One region of the Rhodococcus sp. 4CII genome, then DNA from elsewhere that is predicted to be linked to it. Evidence: riboswitches for the same ligand, from Rfam matches in the RefSeq annotation. Region 1 holds a riboswitch; each other region holds the start of a gene.

Region 1 (4,821 bases):
GCCCGACTCCTGCTCGACGAGCGCCCGCCGCGACTCCTCGTGGAGGACCCCCAGCAGTTCGTGTTCGACGTCCGCGAATTCGGGCGAGGTCATCATCGACAGTTCGCGGGGGCGGGGCAGGCCCACGGTCACCTCGCGCCGCACGGTGGCGGGGCGCGCCGACAGCACGACCACCCGGTCCGAGAGATAGACGGCCTCCCGGATGTCGTGGGTGATCATCAGCACGGTCCACCGGTAGCGTTGCCAGACGTCCTGCAACCAGGTCTGCATCTCGGTGCGGGTCAACGAATCCAGGGCGCCGAACGGTTCGTCGAGCAGCAGCACCGGACGGTCCTGGACGACGGTGCGGAGCATCGCGGCGCGTTGCCGCATCCCGCCGGACAGCTGGCTGGGGCGGGCGTCCTCGAACCCGCCGAGACCGAACACTGAGAACAATTCGCGTGCCTTGTCCCGCGCCTCCTTGCGGGATACCCCCTGTACCTCGAGGCCGAGGGTGGTGTTGTCGAGGACGCTGCGCCACGGGAACAGGAGGTCCTTCTGCGGCATGTACGCGCACTTCGAGGGGACGCTGCCGGCGGGGCGGACGGGTTCGCCGCCGATGGTGACGGTGCCGGAGTCCGGTCGGTCGAGACCGGCGAGCATGGCGAACGCGGTGCTCTTCCCACACCCGCTGGGGCCGATCACCGACACGAACTCGCCGGGTTCGACGGTGAACGTGATGTCGTCGAGAACGGGCCGGATGCCGCCGCGGACCGGGAATCCCTTGGTGAGACCGGACAGTGCGACGCGTGCGGTCTCACTCATGCCGGGCCCTCTCGTTCTTGATCCAGGGGGCGACGACGCGTTCGACCGCGAACGTGAGCAGGTACAGACTGAGGCTGATCACGGCGGTCACGAGGACGGCGGCCAGCACGAGATCGGTGCGGAAGGAGTTCTTCTGCGTCGCCATATAGATGCCGAGACCGGACGTGGCGCCGACATATTCGGCGAACACGGCACCCACCACGGCATACGTGATGCCGATCCGCAAGGCGGTGAAGAACCGGGGGATCGCCGACGGGAGCCGAACGTATCGGAATTCCTGCCACCGCGAGGCGCCCATGCTGCGCAGCAGCGCCCCGGCCTCCCGGTCGGCCGCGGCGAAACCCTCGATCAGGCCGATCGTCATCGGGAAGAACGTGGCGAGTGCGATCACGAGTATTTTCGGCAGGAGACCGAAACCGAACCAGATGATCATCAGCGGCGCGATCGCGATGATCGGCAACGTCTGCGACACGACGAACAGCGGAACGAATGCGCGTCGCAGCCACGGCGAGAAGTCCACGAGCACGGCGAGCGCCCAGGCGCAGAGCAGGGACACTGCGAAACCGATCAGTGTCACCTGCAGCGTCGCGGAAGCGTGACCGGAGATGGCGTCGCGCGCCCGCCAACCCTGTTGGACGACGCGCAGCGGCGAGGGCAGCACCTGCGGCCGAATACCGCTGACCGTCACGTACACCTGCCAGGCGACGAGCAGCAGTGCCAGGACCACGACCGCGGGCACCGTCCGTCGCAGCAGCGAGGACGTGCCCGGGGCCGGAGTGCCGAGACTGGTGTCAGGGCTGAGCGAGGTACTCATTGGTGAAATACGTCGACCAGTCGGGTTCCGTGGTCAGCGGTGCCCCGTCGGGGCCGGTGAGCAGGCCGTGCTGGAACAGGAAACCGGAGTATCCCGCCCACTTCTCGGCCGTCTGGGTTCCGACCTTGCCGGCACTGTCCTTCATGTATTCGGACGACAACATCTGCTGGCTCTCCTTGACGAGGGGTTCGTCCGGAAACGCGCCGGGGTTGGCGTCGATCAGGATCTGCGCCGCCTGATCCGGCTGGTCGGCGGCGAACTGGTAGCCGCGCTGCAGGGCCTGGACGAACTTGCGGGCCTGCTCGGGATGGTCGGCCATCCACTGTTCGTTGCCCTCGATGATCAGCGCGTACGCGTCGGGGAAGCCGTAGTCGGTGTAGTGGAAGTAGCGCATCGGCGTGCCCTGGTGCTCGGCCTCGATTCCTTCCCAGCCGAAGAACGACACGGTGAAGTCGGCGGTGCCGGAGTAGACGGCCTCGTACGCCGACGTGCCCAGCGTGACGGTGGTGAATTCGCCCTTGCCGCCGTCGTTCCGGATGATCTGCTTCAGCGTCTCCTCGCCGTCCGGGTCCGCGAAACCGGCGTAGATCTTGCCGTCAAGATCCCGGGGGCGGGTGATGTCGGCGCGATCCGCCTTCACCGCGATGCCCGTCGCCCAGTGTTGCAGTGGGGCCAGGACCGACGTGGTCTGCGCGCCCGCGGCCTTCGAGAACGTCGCGGAACTCTGGAAGCTCACCCCGAACTCCGCGTTTCCGGCATCGACCAGGGTGTCGGGGGAGGTGTCGTTGTACGGCAGTATCTGCACGTCGAGTCCGGCGTCCGCGAAATAGCCCTGCTGCTGCGCGACGAACAGACCGGTGTGGTTGGTGTTCGGGGTCCAGTCGAGTGCGAACCGGATGGTGTCGTCCGACTGCGAGTCACCCGCGCAGCCGGTGAGCATCGACAGGGCGGAGACCAGGATGACGGCTGCGGTCGCAGCGCGCTTGGTGCGAGAGAAGAGTGTCACGACGCCGGCCATTCCTGCTCGTTGAGTGCGGTGTCCCAGAACATGAGTTCGTAGCGGCTGGCGATCACGAACGCCTCCACCATCTCCTCACGCTGGGCATCGGTCGCGGCCTCGGCGGCGGCGTCCACCAGTTCGCGGGCCCGGGCGACGGCGGCGTGGAACTCCTCCGCGTCGTACGTGGTCACCCACTGCGCATAGGGGTGCGACGGGTCGGCGGAGAGCACGTCACGGGCGCTCGCCGCGAGCCGGCGTCCCACGTCCGCGTAGATCCAGAAGCAGGGCAGCACCGCGGCCGCGGCCACGGCGTACGGTTCCGTGGCCGCCACGGCGGTCAGGTACGAGATGTATCCGAGGCAGGCCTGCGAATGCTGAGGCTCCGCGTCCGACGCGGGGAGCCGTCCGCTGGTCAGCAGATTCTGGTGCAGGGTTGCCTCGACGGTGGCGGCCTCGGCTGCCGAACCCGCCCAGAAGCCGGCCTCGACGGGACCGGGCGCGTGCGCGGCCACCAGCGACAGCGCCTTCGCGTAGCCGGTCAGGTACAGGAAATCCTGCTCGATGTACGTGCGGAACACGTCCAGCGGCAGCGTGCCGTCACCGAGGCGGCGCAGAAACTCGAGTTCGTCGATCGCTTCGCGCAGCACCTTCGTCCGGTCCCACAAGTGGTCCGTGAATCGGGCGTGCTGGCCGGCGCCGGCAGCATCTTGGACAGAGCTATTCACAACGTTGACATCCCTTCGTCAGCATTACCTGAGCAGGTTCCCGGGTGTGTTCTCAGCCCCGCCCGTGCGGAGCACCCCGTGTCAGAACAAGCCGACCCTAGCACCGCCCGTGCCCGCGAAGGAAAGGCCCTGCCTGCTCATCGTTGGTAGTTTGGCCTGAGATTCCCGGTACGCGCTGCGTGAGGAGATTCGTCCGTGGATGTCGAGAAGTCCGGCGACACGCTCGTCGTCCGTGCCCGGGACGGCGAGGTGCGCGGCTACCCCGAGGGCGACGTCTACGCATGGAAGGGCATCCCGTTCGCCGCGGCCCCCGTCGGCGACCTGCGGTTCCGCGCGCCGGTCCCGCCCGCGCCGTGGGAGGGTGTGCGCGACTGCGCCGACTTCGGCCCGATGGCGCCGCAGGGGCACGGCACCGCCGTCCCGATCGACGCCGGACTCGAGATGGACGAGGACTGCCTGTCGGTGAACGTGTGGGCGCCGCGACCGGACGGCACCCCGCGGCCGGTGATGGTGTGGATCCACGGCGGCGCGTACTGCCTGGGAACCGCGGCGCAGGGCATCTACAACGGGCGCGTCCTGTCCACCCTCGGCGACGTCGTGCTGGTCTCCTTCAACTACCGGGTGGGAGCGCTCGGGTTCCTCGACCTGTCGTCGTTCTCGACCGCCGGGCGGGTGTTCGAGACCAACTGCGGGCTGCGCGACCAGGTCGCGGCCCTCGAGTGGGTGCGCGAGAACATCGGGTCGTTCGGCGGCGACCCGGACGAGGTGACGGTGTTCGGGGAGTCGTCCGGGGCCGGGTCGATCACCACCCTGATGACGTGTCCGAGCGCGGAGGGGCTGTTCCACCGCGCGATCGCCCAGAGCCCACCCGCGACGTCCGTCTACGGTGGTGAGCGGGCCGCCACCGTCGGGAAGCAGTTCCTCGACATCCTCGACGTGGCGCCGGGGCAGATCGACACGCTGCTGCGGCTGCCGTACCGCACGATCATCGAGGCCAGCGACACCCTCGTCAACGAGGTCCCCGTCAAGATCCCCGGCACGCTGGCGATGGCGCCGGTGGTGGATCGCGACTTCCTGCCGCGCTACCCGGTGGCCGCGTTCCAGAAGGGCTTCTCCCACCGCATCCCGCTCATCATCGGTTCCAACAAGGACGAGTCGTCGATCTTCAAGTTCATGAAATCGCCTCTGCTGCCGGTCACGTCGGATTCGGTGCAGGAGATGCTGCGGGCGATCGCGACCGATCACCCGGAACTGCCCGCGGCCCGCCTCGCCGACATCCTGTCGGCGTACCCGGACCGCGGGAAACCGAAGGGCGCACTCGCGATGTCCCGCGACGCCGCGTTCCGGATGCCCGCCCTGTGGGTGGCCGACGCGCACAGCAGGCACTCGCCGACCTGGATGTACCGGTTCGATCAGGCCACGCCGATGCTCAAGGCCGCGCGCATCGGCGCCGGGCACGCCACCGAACTCCCGTACGT
Region 2 (4,821 bases), 610 kb from region 1:
AGCGCAAGGGCAAGGGTGCCAGCGATCACGCTCCGGTCATCGTCGACCTCGGCGACTGAGACCGCAGCACGCCGAGAGCCACCACCGCGCAACCGATCCCGATGAGCATTCCATGCGCGATGCGCAGTGGGGCGTCGGCGTAGAACTGCGGAATGAACAACGCGAATCCCAGCGCCATCGGGATTCCCGTCCATCGGGCGAACAGTCCGGATCGGGCGATGGCCACGGCTGCCGCGACCGCGCCGACCGCGAGAAGTAGCAGTCCTGCCGCGAAGAGAATCGCCTGCGCCGAGCCCATTCGCACGCTCTCGGCGAGGGTGGCGACTGCGTCCTCGTCCAGTCCGCTGCCGCCGAGGGCGTGCAGCGCGAACGTCTCCGCCCCGTAGTACGGCAGCGTCAGCCCGATCCCGACCCACGACGCGACAACAGCGACCATCGCGGCCCGCGCGCCGGGTGTCCGCTTCAGGATGCTGCCGAGCGCGACGAGCGCAAGCCCGAACGCGATGAACCCACCGACGGCGGAGAGGTGCGCGACGAGCCACCACGGGGAGGCGAACTCGGCGGGGCCGTCCGGGGCCCCGTTCGGGGCATAGGGGCGCACCGCGGGGTAGACGACGAACAGGACACCGGTGAGCGCAAACAACACTCCGGAGGTCCGATTTCCGATCCTATCCGACACGGTCATGACGACTCCTTCGAATGTGAGCACTGCTCTCTATACAGAGCAGTATTCACAGCGACGTCGCAGAAATCAAGAGCAGTGCTCTCACAGAAGTTCTACTCGACCGCCAGAATGTCCAGATGCTCCGGATTCGATGCCAGGTAGCGCTGGACGTATGTGCAGATGGGACGCACTCTCCAGCCACGATTGCGCGCCCAGCCCAGAGCCTCGGCCACTAAGATCGCGGCCAGCCCGCGGCCACCGAAATCTTCTTTGACGACGGTATGCATGAACGCGACCACCTCGCCCGGTTCGGACGTGCAACCGGGGATGTCGTCGCCGTCCCGGTAGCCGAGAATGCCGACCAACTCGTCACCCAGCCACAGATCGAATCGTTCGTGGGCGGGGTTGTCGAGCACGCGGGCGTCGGTGGCCGCGACGTAACTCGGCGACGCGGAACCGTTCGAAATGTGATTCATGCCACTCATGGAATCAGCAAGATGACGTCGTCATCAGCCGAATCGCCGGTCCCGGAACCGTTTCGTTGTAGTCGGGTTGCCGCTTCACGGCGCGCGCACGGTCAGCGCTCCACCGGGACGATGAGGTCGCGGTATTCGGGATGCGCCGACACGAAGCGCTGCACGTACGTGCACACGGGCCGAATCTTCCATCCGTACCCCCGGGCGAGATCGAGCGAGCGGCCCACCATGAGCGCGGCCAGCCCACGGTGACCGAAATCCTCCACGATCACCGTGTGCATGAACGAGACCACCGGCGCCTGCCGCCCCTTACCCTTCGAACCCGGCGGCCGGGCTGCGGCCGCCCCCGCTCCGGGCGGCGTCTCCGCGAGGTCGAAATACCCGAGAATCCCGACCAGATCACCGCTCAGCCGGAGTTCGAACCGGTTCTGATCGGCATTGTCGATCACGTCCACAACCTGCGCGTCCGTCAGCATGGCTATCTCCTGGGGGTATGTGTCGTAATCGAAATGTGATGTTCATCACCCTTTATACCGATGGTCGGAAGCGCTGTCCAAGTTTCCCCCGAATGTGTGCCCGCAGAGATCTCGGTTACAGTCTCCGGGACAACTACACATCCACGGGGGCTCGCACCAGCGGGCTGAGAGGACGGCTAGGGCCGTCGACCGTCGAACCTGTCCGGGTAATGCCGGCGTAGGGAGCATCATCGATGAGCAAAACTGTATCTACAGCCACGTCCGTCACCACTGGGCCGATCGAGGGCAGCACCAAGCACTACCTGCCGTCGGGCGACGACGTCCGGGTGCCGGTGCGCCGTGTGCACCTCACCAACGGTGAACACCTCGACGTCTACGACACGTCGGGTCCGTACACCGACGCGGACGCCACCATCGACCTGGAGGCGGGACTGCCGCATCTGCGCGCGCCGTGGATCGCCGACCGGGAGGGCACTCAGGTCGACGCGGCCCGAGCCGGCACCGTCACCCCGGAAATGCGGTATTGCGCTGCACGCGAGGGTGTTTCACCGGAGACGGTGCGCGCCGAGGTGGCCGCGGGTAGGGCCGTGATCCCGGCCAACCGCAGGCACCCCGAACTCGAGCCGATGGTCATCGGGAAGGCCTTCGCGGTCAAGATCAACGCGAACATCGGCAACAGCGCGGTGACGTCGTCGATCGCGGAGGAGGTCGAGAAGATGGTGTGGGCGACCCGGTGGGGCGCCGACACGATCATGGACCTGTCCACCGGCAAGAACATTCACGAGACCCGGGAGTGGATCCTGCGCAACTCGCCCGTGCCGGTCGGCACGGTGCCGATCTATCAGGCGCTCGAGAAGGTGAACGGAGACCCCACCGCGCTCACGTGGGAGATGTACCGCGACACCGTGATCGAGCAGTGCGAGCAGGGTGTCGACTACATGACGGTCCACGCCGGAGTCCTGCTCCGCTACATCCCGCTCACCGCGAAACGCGTGACCGGCATCGTCTCGCGCGGTGGCTCGATCATGGCGGCCTGGTGCCTGGCCCATCATCGGGAATCGTTCCTGTACACCCATTTCGACGAATTGTGTGAGATCCTGCACCGCTACGACGTCACGTTCTCCCTCGGCGACGGACTGCGCCCCGGTTCCATCGCCGACGCCAACGACGACGCTCAGTTCGCCGAACTCCGCACTCTCGGCGAACTGACGAAGATCGCGAAATCACATGGCGTGCAGGTGATGATCGAAGGACCCGGACACGTGCCGATGCACAAGATCGTCGAGAACGTGCGGCTCGAGGAAGAACTGTGCGAGGAGGCGCCGTTCTACACGCTCGGACCGCTCGCCACCGACATCGCGCCGGCGTACGACCACATCACGTCCGCGATCGGCGCGGCGATGATCGCGCAGGCCGGCACCGCAATGCTCTGTTACGTCACCCCGAAGGAGCACCTGGGACTGCCGAACCGCGACGACGTCAAGATCGGCGTCATCACGTACAAGATCGCGGCCCACGCCGCGGACCTGGCGAAGCAGCATCCGCGCGCCCAGGAGCGGGACGACGCGCTGTCCAAGGCCCGGTTCGAGTTCCGCTGGCACGACCAGTTCGCGCTGTCCCTCGATCCGGACACCGCGCGCGAGTTCCACGACGAAACCCTGCCCGCGGAGCCGGCGAAGAGCGCGCATTTCTGTTCGATGTGCGGTCCGAAATTCTGCTCGATGCGGATCTCCGCCGATGTGCGCGAGTACGCGCAGCAACACGGGCTCGATACGATCGAGGCCATCGAGGCGGGCATGGCCGAGAAGTCGAGCGAGTTCGTCGACGCAGGTGGACGCGTGTATCTGCCCGTCGAATCCGTCACCTCCGAGAATCGGTAAGGTCCCTGTCGTGAAGCTGCTGCCCCTGACCCCCGACGGCCAGACCCCCGTCCGCGTCCTCACCATCGCCGGCACCGATTCCGGTGGTGGCGCCGGAATCCAGGCGGACTCGCGGACGATGGCCCTGTGCGGCGTCCACGCGTGCGTCGCGGTCGCTGCGGTGACGGTGCAGAACTCGGTGGGCGTCAGCGGTTTCCACGAGATTCCGCCGGAGACGGTGGCCGCGCAGGTGCGGTGCGTCGTCGACGACATCGGGGTCGGGGCAGCGAAGACGGGCATGCTGGCGTCGACGGCGATCATCGAGGCCGTCGCCGCCGTGTGCACCGAGGTCGGGATCGGGCGCGACCAACCGGTCCCGCTGGTCGTCGACCCGGTGTGCGCGTCTATGCACGGAGATCCGCTCCTGCACGCCGAGGCACTGGACGCCGTGCGGAACACGCTGATCCCGATCGCCACGGTCGTGACGCCGAACCTCGACGAGATCCGGTTGATCACCGGCATCGACGTCGTGGACGACGCGACGGCGCGGCGGGCAGCGGAGGCGCTGCATGCACTGGGGGCGCAGTGGTCGATCGTGAAGGGCGGGCATCTCCGGACATCGGCGTCGAGCACCGATCTACTGTTCGACGGCGATACCTTTCTCGAGTTCAGCAGTCCCCGCATCGACACGGGCAACGACCACGGCGGCGGCGACACCCTCGCCGCCGCCATCGCGAGCGCACTCGCCCACGGATGGTCGGTGCCCGATGCGGTGGCGTTCGGCAAGGAGTGGGTCACCAAGTGCCTGGAGGCGTCCTACGACCTGGGCGCCGGTCACGGCCCCGTCTCCCCCCTGTGGCGACTTCGTCGCTCGTGAGTAATTGTTAACGTCCGGCGGTTGAGAAGTACTCACGGGCGGCGGAGCCGCAGCCGCCAGATCCCGAGGTCGGATGGCACCCCACTGGGTGCGGGGGCGAAGAACGCGCGGCGCCAGGGTTTGACGCCGACACCGAGTTCCTCGAGGGTGCCCGGCTGCAGACTCGACAGCGTGGCGGACGACGCCATCACGTTGCCGTCGCCGCCCAGTTCCATCATACGGGCCGCGATCGTCACGTCCACCCCCAGCCAGTCGCCGCCGATCTGCCGGGGCACACCGGTGTGGATACCGACGCGCATGCGGGGGTGGTAGCCGTCCACCTCCACCCCGGCGAGCGCCTCCTGCGCCGCGAAGACGGCGTCGATCGCGCGGTCCGGACTGGAGAAGACGGCCATCACGCCGTCCCCCAGTCGTTTCACCACATGCCCGCCCCGATCGACGATCGGCGTCTCGACGGCCCGGGCGACGC
Region 3 (4,821 bases), 890 kb from region 1:
GCAGCCAGCGTGCCGAGCAGCGACCGCACGGTGGGACGGTCCTTGTCGACGATCCGCAGGATCGTGTCGTATCGGCCCTGCGGTCCGCTGAATTCCGACAGCGGCGGCAGCGCGGGAACGGGTGCGTCCAATTCCCAGGCGCTGCAGTCCTGCTGGACGAACAGCGACAGCTGCGCCAGCGACTGCTCGACCGGGAGGAGCGCGTCGAGTTCCGCCTTCTTGCGGTGCGCCTCCTCGGTGGTCGAGCCGACGTAGGTCACGAGGCCGGGCATCACCGTCACCGCATCGGCGTCGCGGCCCGCCGCGCGGATGCGGCGCTTCACGTCGGCGTAGTAGTTCTGGGCGGCCGGGAGGTCGTAGGCGACGGCGTAGATGCCCTCGGCGCACCGGGCGGCCAGGTCGCGACCCTGATCGGACGCGCCCGCCTGGAACAGCACCGGACGCCCCTGCGGCGAGTGCGGCACGGTGAGCGGGCCGTCCACCAGGAAATGCTTGCCCCGGTGCTCGACCGGACGCACCTTCGCCGGATCCGCAAAGGCACCGTCCCGGTCGAGCACCAGCGCGTCGGGCTCCCACGAATCCCACAGTGCGAGTGCCACGTCGACGAATTCCGCAGCGCGCGAATAACGCTCGTCGTGCGGCGGCATCTCCTCGAGTGCGTGATTGCGCGCCTCGGCGTCGAACATCGACGTCACCACGTTCCAGCCGGCGCGGCCGCCACTGATGTGGTCGAGCGACGCCAGCATCCGGGCGGCGTGGAACGGGGTGTAGAACGTGGTGGACACCGTCGTCACCAGCCCAACCCGCTCGGTGGCCCGCGCCATCGCGGACAGCGCGGTGAGCGGTTCGAGGAACCACATGCCCCCGGTCGCGGGGTCGCGCACCGAATGTCCGTCGGCGAAGAACACCGCGTCGAGGCAGCCCCGCTCCGCGGTCTGCGCCAGTTCCTCGTAATAGGTGATGTCGCAGAGTCGCTCCACCTGCGAGGCGGGGTGCCGCCACGCCGCGCCGTGGTGGCCGCAACTGTAGAGGAAGGCGTTGAAGTGCAGTTGCCTCGTGTCGCTCATGTCAGTCCTTGACCAGTCCACCGTCGACGACGAGGTTCTGGCCGGTCACCGCACGCGACCACGGGGACGCGAAGAACAGCACCGCGTCGGCGAACTCGTCCGGGGTGGTGACCCGCTGCAGCGGCGTGCTCGCCGCGATGAGGTCGAACACCTCGTCGGGAGTAGCGGCACTCGCGTCGGTGGTGCGGAGCAGCCCGCCCGAGACCATGTTGACGGTGATGCCGTCCGGTCCGAGGTCGGCGGCGAGGGTGCGGGTCAGTGACAGCGCCGCGGCCTTGGCGGCCGTGTAGTCGTGGTACGGGACGACGGGGTTCTGGAACAGGTTGGTCCCGATGTTCACGATCCGGCCGAACCCGAGCGAACGCATGCCCGGCAGCGCGGCCTGCGTGGTGTGCAGGGTCGCCTTCACACTGCCACGCAACTGCGCGTCGAACGCATCCCACGTGATGACGTCCGCCTTGTCGCGTGCGTCGCCGTTGAAGGAGAAGTCGGCGAGCGCGTTGTTGATCACCGTGGTCACCGGTGAGCCGAAGTGCGCCTCGGCTGCGGCGAACAGCGCGGCGACCTGTCCGGCATCCGTGACGTCGGCCCGGAGCGCGACCGCACGGTCTGCGCCCAGGGAAGCCGCGAGATCCTCGGCCGCCTCCCGGCTGTTCCGGTAGTTCACGATCACCCGCGCGTTCTGCGCCGCGAACGACCGCACGACGGCGGCGCCGAGGCCCCGTCCACCACCGGTCACCAGGACGATCTGCTTGTCGAGCTGCATGCTGCCACCTTCCGTTCGGTCGGCGACGAGATATTCGAAGCGGCGAATACGGCCGTCTCCGCGACATCCCTTCGCCGGCATTACCCAGTTCAGGTTCGACGGGTGTGTTCTCAGCCGCCCGGCTCTCGCCGAGCAGCACCCCGTGTCACTGGCGAACAGTGTAAGCCCAGTCACCGTTCCGGCCATTATGGTTGTGCACAACCTAGTTGTGTGCAACCATTAGGTGGTGACCGACAACCTCGCCCTCGACCGCCAGGTGTGCTTCGCGTTGTACTCGGCATCGCGGGCCATGACGGCGAGATACCGGTCGATGCTCGACTCGCTGGGAGTGACCTACCCGCAGTACCTCGTGCTGCTGGTGCTCTGGGAACAGGACGGCCGCGGAGTGCGCGAGATCTGCGACGCCCTGGACCTCGACACCGGCACTCTGTCGCCACTCCTCAAGCGGCTCGACGCCCTGGGCCTGGTCGAACGCCGGCGCTCGTCGGCCGACGAGCGCCGCGTCGGGATCTACCTCACCGAGAAGGGTGCGGGTCTCCGCGCCGCCGCGGAGAGCATCCCCGCACAGCTCGCTCACTCGACGGGAATGGACGTCGACGAACTCGTCGCCCTCCGCGACACCCTGTCGAGGCTCACCGAATCGCTCCACAGTTTCCCCACCCCTACAGGAGAGAAGTAACCATGAAGATCGTGTACACCGCCGAAGCCCTTGCCACCGGAGAAGGCCGCAACGGCCGCGCGCGCACGTCGGACGGCCGGCTCGACCTGAACCTGGCCATCCCCACCGAGATGGGTGGGTCCGGCGACGGCACCAACCCCGAGCAGCTGTTCGCCGCCGGATACGCGGCGTGCTTCCACTCCGCACTCCAGTTGGTTGCCCGTCAGGAGAAGGCGAACGTCGTCGACTCGGCCGTCGGCGCCCGTGTCGGCATCGGCTCCACGGACGGCGGCGGATTCGGGCTCGCCGTCACCCTCGAGGTCTCGCTTCCCCACGTGCCGCGGGCACAAGCGCTCGAGCTGACCGAGAAGGCGCACCAGGTGTGCCCGTATTCCAACGCCACCCGCGGCAACATCGACGTCACCCTCGAGGTCACCGAAGACTGACACCTGCGCGGGCGTCGGGTCACCCGAACTTGTACTCGACGCCCGTCAGGTTCTCCGACAGGGACCACAGCGCCCCGGCGGTCTGCTCGTCCCGCGACTTCTTGTTGGAGCCCACCACTTTCGGGTGGCCGCGCTGCTCGAACAGTCCGTCCGGCCCGATGTAACTTCCGCCGATCACGTCGGGAGCGGTCGCGGCGTACAGCATCGGCAGCGCCCCCATCTCCGCGGACTGCGCGAAGATCCGGTTACCGACCGCCATCAGTTTGTCCTGCACGGACTCGGTGTGCGCCTGCAGATTTGTCGAGGCGTACCCGGGATGCGCGGCGACCGCCTTGACTCGTGATTTCGCGGCGGCGAGCCTGCGCTGCAATTCGTACGTGAACAGCAGATTCGCGAGCTTCGACTGTCCGTACGCGCTCCAGCGGTTGTACTTGCGGTGTTCCCAGTTGAGGTCGTCGAGGTGGATCGTTCCCGCCTGATGCGCCGCACTCGACATCGTGGCGACCCGATCGGTGATCTTGCCGAGCAGCAGCCCGGTCAACGCGAAGTGCCCGAGATGGTTCGTGCCGATCTGCATTTCGAATCCGTCGGCGGTCCTGCGCTGCGGCACCGCCATCACGCCGGCGTTGTTCACCAGCACGTCGACGGCATCGATGCCCGCCGCGAACTCCCGCACGGAAGCGAGATCGGCGAGATCGAGACGGCGCACCTCGGCGTTGTCACCGATCGACCGCGCGACCACCTCTCCCTTGCGGGTATTGCGACAGGCCAGGACGACGTGCGCCCCCGCCTGGCCGAGTGCCCGCGCCGCCACCTCCCCCAGACCGCTGTTGGCGCCCGTGACGACGAAGGTGCGGCCACTCTGATCGACGATGTCCGAAGCTGTCCACTTGGTCATGATTTCAACCCTACGGATGCCGGGGCGCGGCGTGAACCCGTCACCACGCCTGCTTTCCGACCAGTGGCAGATTGAGGAAACTCGGCCGGTCCGGCGACAACGCGACGTGCTGCGGTCTCAGCCCGCTGTCGGCCAGCATCGGTCCGAGCGGCAGATACCGGGGAATGCTCCCCGCGTACACGTCCACGCGCAGTCGGTGACCCGGTTGGAGCATCGCGTCGGTGGGCACGAAGTTGATGTCCACCGGCGTCACCTCGCCCGGCACCAACGGCTGCCGCGACTCCACCGTCAGGTAGTGGTGGGGTTCGGTGTAGTCGCCGTTCGCCGACTTCGTGCTCTTCGAATCGTCCACGGCCCGCATGGAAGCGGTGAGGGCGCCGTTGGTGAGCGGCGTCGACGTGCCGTCGGGCGCGACGTCGTTCAGCGTCACCGCCCAGAACCCGTCCAGGGCGTCGAGCACGGTTTCGAGATGCAGGTTGACCGGACCCGACAACTCCGTCGGCTGCGCGACTGGTGCGCTGGTGAACGTGAGTCCCTCGGCCTCGTTGAACCGGGAATCCTTGCTGCACACCGATCCGAGGACGACGGCCGCGCCCGCGGTGCCCTGCGCACCGTCGCGGGAGCAGAGTCCGCGAAGCCCGGGTGCGACCGTGAGTTGCGTTGCGTCACCGGGTTTTGCCGCCACCAGGCTGCCGTCGTGCACGGCGTGCCCCGCGGTGCCGCTCGGAGCGCCCGACAGGTACATCCGCTGGTAGTCGACCCCGGCGCGCGGGAACTGATCGGTGGTGGTCCAGCCGTTGCCCTGCTGATACAGCGTCACCGGGCCGTACTCGTCGATGCCGTTGTCGATTCCCTTCAGCCACTTGTCGAACCACGCGCGTTCGAGGACGTCGAGTCGCGGCGGCGCGCCCCGCTCACCGAAACCGCCCCCGAACGAGATGTGGTAGGCGTCGCTCATGATCAGTTGCTTCTCGCCCGCCGGCAGC
Region 4 (4,821 bases), 620 kb from region 1:
CCAGGATCAGCGCGAACCAGGGCGGACGCGAGTAGTCCCGCTGGGTGTCCGCGACGTCGGATTCCTGCAGGGTGTGCAACTCCTGCGCCATCGGCAGCATGCTCGTCTGCATCAGCGTGGACGCCTCGCTGAGATAGGCGGCACCGACGGGATGACCGGTGCGATTGTTGGCCCGCGCGGTTTCGACGAGACCCGAGTAGACGCTGAGCTCGCTGGAGATGGAGGCGAGCAGACGCCGGCTGTCGACGTCGCTCGCGGCGAGTCCGCCCGACGCGTACACGAGGTCGGCGGACGCCGTGCCGATCGCCTGCGAATACGTGTCCCGGAGTTCGGGCGGTTCGAGACCGCCGGAGATGAACGCCGTCGTGGCCGCGGCATCTGCCACCGACAGGGCGCTGTACAGATTCTGCGCCGAGAACGACAGCGGTTCGGTCTCGGCGAGGACGCTGTCGAGTGTGGCTTCCCGGCCGTTCACGGTGGATGCGGCCACTAATCCGGCGACGAGGGTGAGCAGGACCAGGAGGGCGCCGAGCGCGGTGAGTTTGGCGGGAGTCGACGCGAGGAACGCGCGCAGTTCCTTGCGGCGCGCCACCGCGGGGTCGACGTCGTCGTCCGCGGCGGCAGACAATGCGCGGCTGCCGTGGGGTTCGATCGACGGTGCCTCACGCAGAACCACCTCGCACCCCTCCCGTGTCACGGCCGCACCTTGGTGGGGAGCATATAAGCAGCAGTCGGTTCCCGGCTGCCGACGGGCAGTTCCGGGAGAAACCGTTAGTGTGAGAGAACTGCAGGGTGACCCATCAGGTCGGACAGGGGTAGTCGATGCGTGGTGACGGTGACGGCTGGGCAACCGGGCCGGACGGCAGTCGTCATTGGGGCAAGCACGGTGCGGCCGGGTTGTTGCTGCGGGCGCCGCTGCCGGACGAGACGCCGGCCGTGCTGCTGCAGCACCGGGCTGCGTGGAGCCACCAGGGTGGGACGTGGGCGTTGCCCGGCGGCGCCCGGGACAGTCACGAGACCACCACCCACGCCGCGGTTCGTGAGGCGCACGAGGAAGCAGGCATCGACAGCGCGGCCATCCGCGTCCGCACCGAGGTCGTCACCATGGAGGCGGCGAGCGGCTGGAGTTACACCACCGTGATCGCCGACGCCGAGCGCCCGCTGCCGACGGTCCCGAACGGGGAGAGCACCGAACTGCGCTGGGTACGGGAGGCAGACGTCGCCGGCCTGCCCCTGCACCCCGGATTCGAAGCGGGATGGCCGCGACTGCGGACCACCGAGGTGCGACTGCTGTTCGCGAGGTACGACGTGCTGGGAGAGCGCGGTGCGTTGCCGCAGCTGTCGAAGGCGCTGCCCCGCACGGTGCGCCTGCCCGACGGCATGTACGGGTGGCTGCCGCGCATCGAAGTGCTCGAGTCGGCGGACACGGTCGGCCTGCTCGCCGAACCGGTCGGCCACGGCACCACGCTGGGCACGGTCACGGCGGTCGTCGCCACCGACCCCGAGCTGGTCGAACAGTTGCCGGCCACCGTCGTCGTCCTGACGCCGGCGACTGTGCTGGGCTGGCTGGATCAGCCGTAACTAGGCGTTCTGCTGCAGGAGGGCCGACAGCGAGCGCGCGGCGGCCTGCGGGTCGCGGGCCTCGGTGATCGCGCGTACGACCACGATGCGGGTCGCCCCGGCGGCGAGGATCTCCGGTACGCGGGCCTCGTCGATGCCGCCGATCGCGAACCACGGGCGGTTGGTCGCGGAGTCTGCGGTCGAACGCACGAGATCGATGCCCGACGCGGTCCGGCCGGGTTTGGTGGGTGTGGCCCACACCGGCCCGGTGCAGAAGTAGTCGACGCCGTCCTCGATGGCCGCGAGGCTGGCCTGCGCGCGGCTGTGGGTGGAGCGGCCGATCAGCACGTCGGACCCGACGACGGTCCGCGCGTACGGAACGGGCAGGTCACCCTGACCGAGGTGCAGCACGTCCGCCCCGGCCGCCAGCGCCATGTCGGCGCGGTCGTTCACCGCGAGCAGCGCGCCGTGCCGCCTGGCCGCGGCCGCGAGCACCGACAGCGCCGCGAGTTCGTCCCGGGCGTCCATCGTGCCGAACTTTTTCTCGCCGGCCGAGCCCTTGTCCCGGAGCTGGATGATGTCGACGCCACCGGACAGCGCGGCTTCGGCGAACTGCGCCAGGTCGCCCTTCTCGCGCCTGGCGTCGGTGCACAGGTACAAGCGCGCCGCTCCGAGGCGGCGCCGACGGTCCGTGAGGTTGCTGTGGTGCGTGGTGGTCACGGCATGACGGTAGCCTCTACGGTGAAAGTGCAACACGGGAGTCCCGGGGAACGTGGGGCTGAGAGGGGCTCACGCCGAGCCCGACCGTCATACCTGACCCGGATCATGCCGGCGCAGGAAGTGAGGTGGAGTCAATGGCGAGATCGGTGTCCGTCGTCGGAGGCGGAGTGATCGGCCTGTCCATTGCGTGGCGCGCAGCCCGCAACGGCTGGTCGGTGCGGCTGTACGACCCGTCGATCGGTTCGGGGGCGTCCTGGGTGGCGGGCGGAATGCTCGCCCCGTTGTCCGAGGGCTGGCCAGGTGAGGAGAGCGTCCTCGAACTGGGGAGCGCATCGCTAGATCGGTGGCCCGAATTCGGGAAGGAACTCGAGGCCGGGGCCGGGGTCGACCTGTTCACGTCGGAGAGTTCGCTCACCGTCGCTCTGGACGGTGCGGACGCCGAGGACCTGCGGACCATCGCGGAATGGGTGGGTGCGCAGGGGCGGGATCTGCAGATCCTGAACCGCGCCGAGGTCCGGGCACTCGAACCGATGCTGGGCCGCGGAGTCCGGTTGGGGCTCTTGGCCGTCGACGAACTGGCTGTCGACAACCGGCTGCTGCTGCAGGCGTTGCGGCGCTGCGCCGTGGACGCGGGAGCGGAGCTGATCGGTGAGGCCGTGCAGAGCATCGACCGGCTCGAGACGGACCAGATCGTGGTCACCGCCGGCATCGCGTCGCCGGCCCTGTGGCCGGGACTTCCGGTCCGGCCGGTGAAGGGTGAGATTTTGCGGTTGCGTGCCCGTCCCGGGGTGACCCCTGCGCCGGGACGCACCATCCGTGGCAGCGTCCACGGCCGGCCCGCGTATCTGGTGCCGCGCGCCGACGGCATCGTCGTCGGAGCCACCCAGTACGAATCGGGCAACGACACGCAGGTCACGGTGGCGGGTGTCCGCGACCTGATCGCGGACGCCGAGGCGCTGATGCCGGCGATCGGCGAGTACGAACTGCGCGAGGCCTCGGCGGGTCTGCGCCCGATGACCCCGGACAATTTGCCTCTGATCGGCCGGGTGTCCGATCGTGTGGTGGTGGCGACGGGGCACGGCCGCAACGGCATCCTGCTCACTCCGGTGACCGCCGACGCGACGGTGGCACTGTTGGAGGGCTCGGCACTGGTCGAGGCGAAAGCCGCCGACCCCGAACGTTTCGAAAAGGTAGCGAGGTAAGAGATGAGTGAGCAGCAAGTAGTGGTGCCGATCGGCATCAGCGTCAACGGTGAGGACCACGAGTTCACGGAACCACTGACCGTCGCCGGGCTGCTGGAGGCGCTGAACCTGCCGTCCAAAGGCATCGCAGTGGCGGTGAACGGCGCGGTGTTCCCGCGCGCCCGGTGGGACGAACTGGTGGTCCGGGGCTGGGAGATCGAGATCCTCACGGCGGTGCAGGGTGGCTGACGCGACTGTCGGCCTGCAGAAGGGCCTCACCATCGCGGGACGGACGTTCGGTTCCCGATTGATCATGGGCACCGGCGGCGCCGCCAACCTCACCGTGCTCGAGGAGGCCCTCGTGGCGTCCGGCACCGAGCTGACCACGGTCGCGATGCGCCGCGTGGACGCCGTGGGCGGCACCGGCGTGCTGGACCTGCTGCGCAGGCTCGACATCGCGCCGCTGCCCAATACCGCGGGGTGCCGCGGTGCGGCCGAGGCTGTGCTGACGGCGCAACTCGCCCGCGAGGCGCTCGAGACCGACTGGGTGAAGCTCGAGGTCATCGCCGACGAACGCACCCTGATGCCCGACGCCATCGAGTTGGTCAGCGCGGCAGAACAACTGGTGGACGACGGGTTCGTCGTCCTGCCGTACACCACCGACGATCCGGTGCTGGCCCGCAGGCTCGAGGATGTCGGGTGTGTCGCCGTGATGCCGCTGGGCTCGCCGATCGGCACCGGGCTCGGTATCGCGAATCCGCACAACATCCAGATGATCGTGGAGGGTGCCGGGGTGCCCGTCGTCCTCGACGCCGGCATCGGAACTGCCAGCGACGCGACCCTCGCGATGGAACTCGGCTGCGACGCGGTGCTGCTGGCGACGGCCGTGACCAGGGCGAAGGATCCGGCGCTCATGGCGTCGGCGATGCGCGAAGCCGTGGTGGCCGGGTACGAGGCACGGCACGCCGGCCGCATTCCCAAGCGATTCTGGGCGCAGGCGTCGTCGTAGTCCTCGGGGTTCCATCGGGGTCCCGCTCAGGGTCCGACCGGTACCAGGGGACGAGTCGGGAGTAGACCTGCGGCCGATGCGCGCCGGCCGCAGGTTCCGGCATCCTTCTCATCATGATTGAAGTGAGGGGACTGACAAAGACCTTCGGTGCGACGAAGGCGGTGGACAACCTGACGTTCACCGTGAAGCCGGGTATGGTCACCGGCTTCCTCGGCCCGAACGGTGCAGGCAAATCGACGACCATGCGCATGATCCTCGGGCTGGACCGTCCCACGGCGGGCAGCGCGCTGATCGATGGCAAACCGTACAGCGACCTGGTGCAGCCGCTGCGGACGGTGGGGGCTCTGCTCG

Evidence for each region. A riboswitch is a leader RNA that binds a small molecule or an ion and turns the genes downstream of it on or off. The one in region 1 is predicted to bind thiamine pyrophosphate.
Region 2: linked by a shared signal. The riboswitch ahead of thiC (phosphomethylpyrimidine synthase ThiC) and the one ahead of H0B43_RS28625 (TenA family protein) in region 1 are both predicted to bind thiamine pyrophosphate.
Region 3: linked by a shared signal. The riboswitch ahead of H0B43_RS24495 (3-oxoacyl-ACP reductase) and the one ahead of H0B43_RS28625 (TenA family protein) in region 1 are both predicted to bind thiamine pyrophosphate.
Region 4: linked by a shared signal. The riboswitch ahead of thiO (glycine oxidase ThiO) and the one ahead of H0B43_RS28625 (TenA family protein) in region 1 are both predicted to bind thiamine pyrophosphate.

Annotation. Positions count from the first base shown of each region.
Region 1 is NZ_JACCFE010000002.1:6,021,032-6,025,852, forward strand. Features, by position in the region: gene H0B43_RS28610 (ABC transporter ATP-binding protein) at 1-804, opposite strand, end outside; gene H0B43_RS28615 (ABC transporter permease) at 797-1,618, opposite strand; gene H0B43_RS28620 (ABC transporter substrate-binding protein) at 1,596-2,636, opposite strand; gene H0B43_RS28625 (TenA family protein) at 2,621-3,343, opposite strand; TPP riboswitch at 3,337-3,432, opposite strand; gene H0B43_RS28630 (carboxylesterase/lipase family protein) at 3,539-4,821, shown strand, end outside.
Region 2 is NZ_JACCFE010000002.1:5,411,070-5,415,890, reverse strand. Features, by position in the region: gene H0B43_RS25750 (exodeoxyribonuclease III) at 1-59, shown strand, start outside; gene H0B43_RS25745 (hypothetical protein) at 26-685, opposite strand; gene H0B43_RS25740 (GNAT family N-acetyltransferase) at 778-1,140, opposite strand; gene H0B43_RS25735 (GNAT family N-acetyltransferase) at 1,242-1,616, opposite strand; TPP riboswitch at 1,750-1,857, shown strand; gene thiC (phosphomethylpyrimidine synthase ThiC) at 1,850-3,496, shown strand; gene thiD (bifunctional hydroxymethylpyrimidine kinase/phosphomethylpyrimidine kinase) at 3,507-4,352, shown strand; gene H0B43_RS25720 (adenylate/guanylate cyclase domain-containing protein) at 4,385-4,821, opposite strand, start outside.
Region 3 is NZ_JACCFE010000002.1:5,135,056-5,139,876, reverse strand. Features, by position in the region: gene H0B43_RS24500 (LLM class flavin-dependent oxidoreductase) at 1-1,067, opposite strand, end outside; gene H0B43_RS24495 (3-oxoacyl-ACP reductase) at 1,069-1,833, opposite strand; TPP riboswitch at 1,883-1,986, opposite strand; gene H0B43_RS24490 (MarR family winged helix-turn-helix transcriptional regulator) at 2,060-2,512, shown strand; gene H0B43_RS24485 (organic hydroperoxide resistance protein) at 2,515-2,937, shown strand; gene H0B43_RS24480 (oxidoreductase) at 2,957-3,835, opposite strand; gene H0B43_RS24475 (CocE/NonD family hydrolase) at 3,876-4,821, opposite strand, start outside.
Region 4 is NZ_JACCFE010000002.1:5,402,683-5,407,503, forward strand. Features, by position in the region: gene H0B43_RS25675 (hypothetical protein) at 1-697, opposite strand, end outside; gene H0B43_RS25680 (NUDIX hydrolase) at 823-1,581, shown strand; gene thiE (thiamine phosphate synthase) at 1,582-2,280, opposite strand; TPP riboswitch at 2,305-2,417, shown strand; gene thiO (glycine oxidase ThiO) at 2,415-3,482, shown strand; gene thiS (sulfur carrier protein ThiS) at 3,486-3,710, shown strand; gene H0B43_RS25700 (thiazole synthase) at 3,703-4,470, shown strand; gene H0B43_RS25705 (ABC transporter ATP-binding protein) at 4,584-4,821, shown strand, end outside.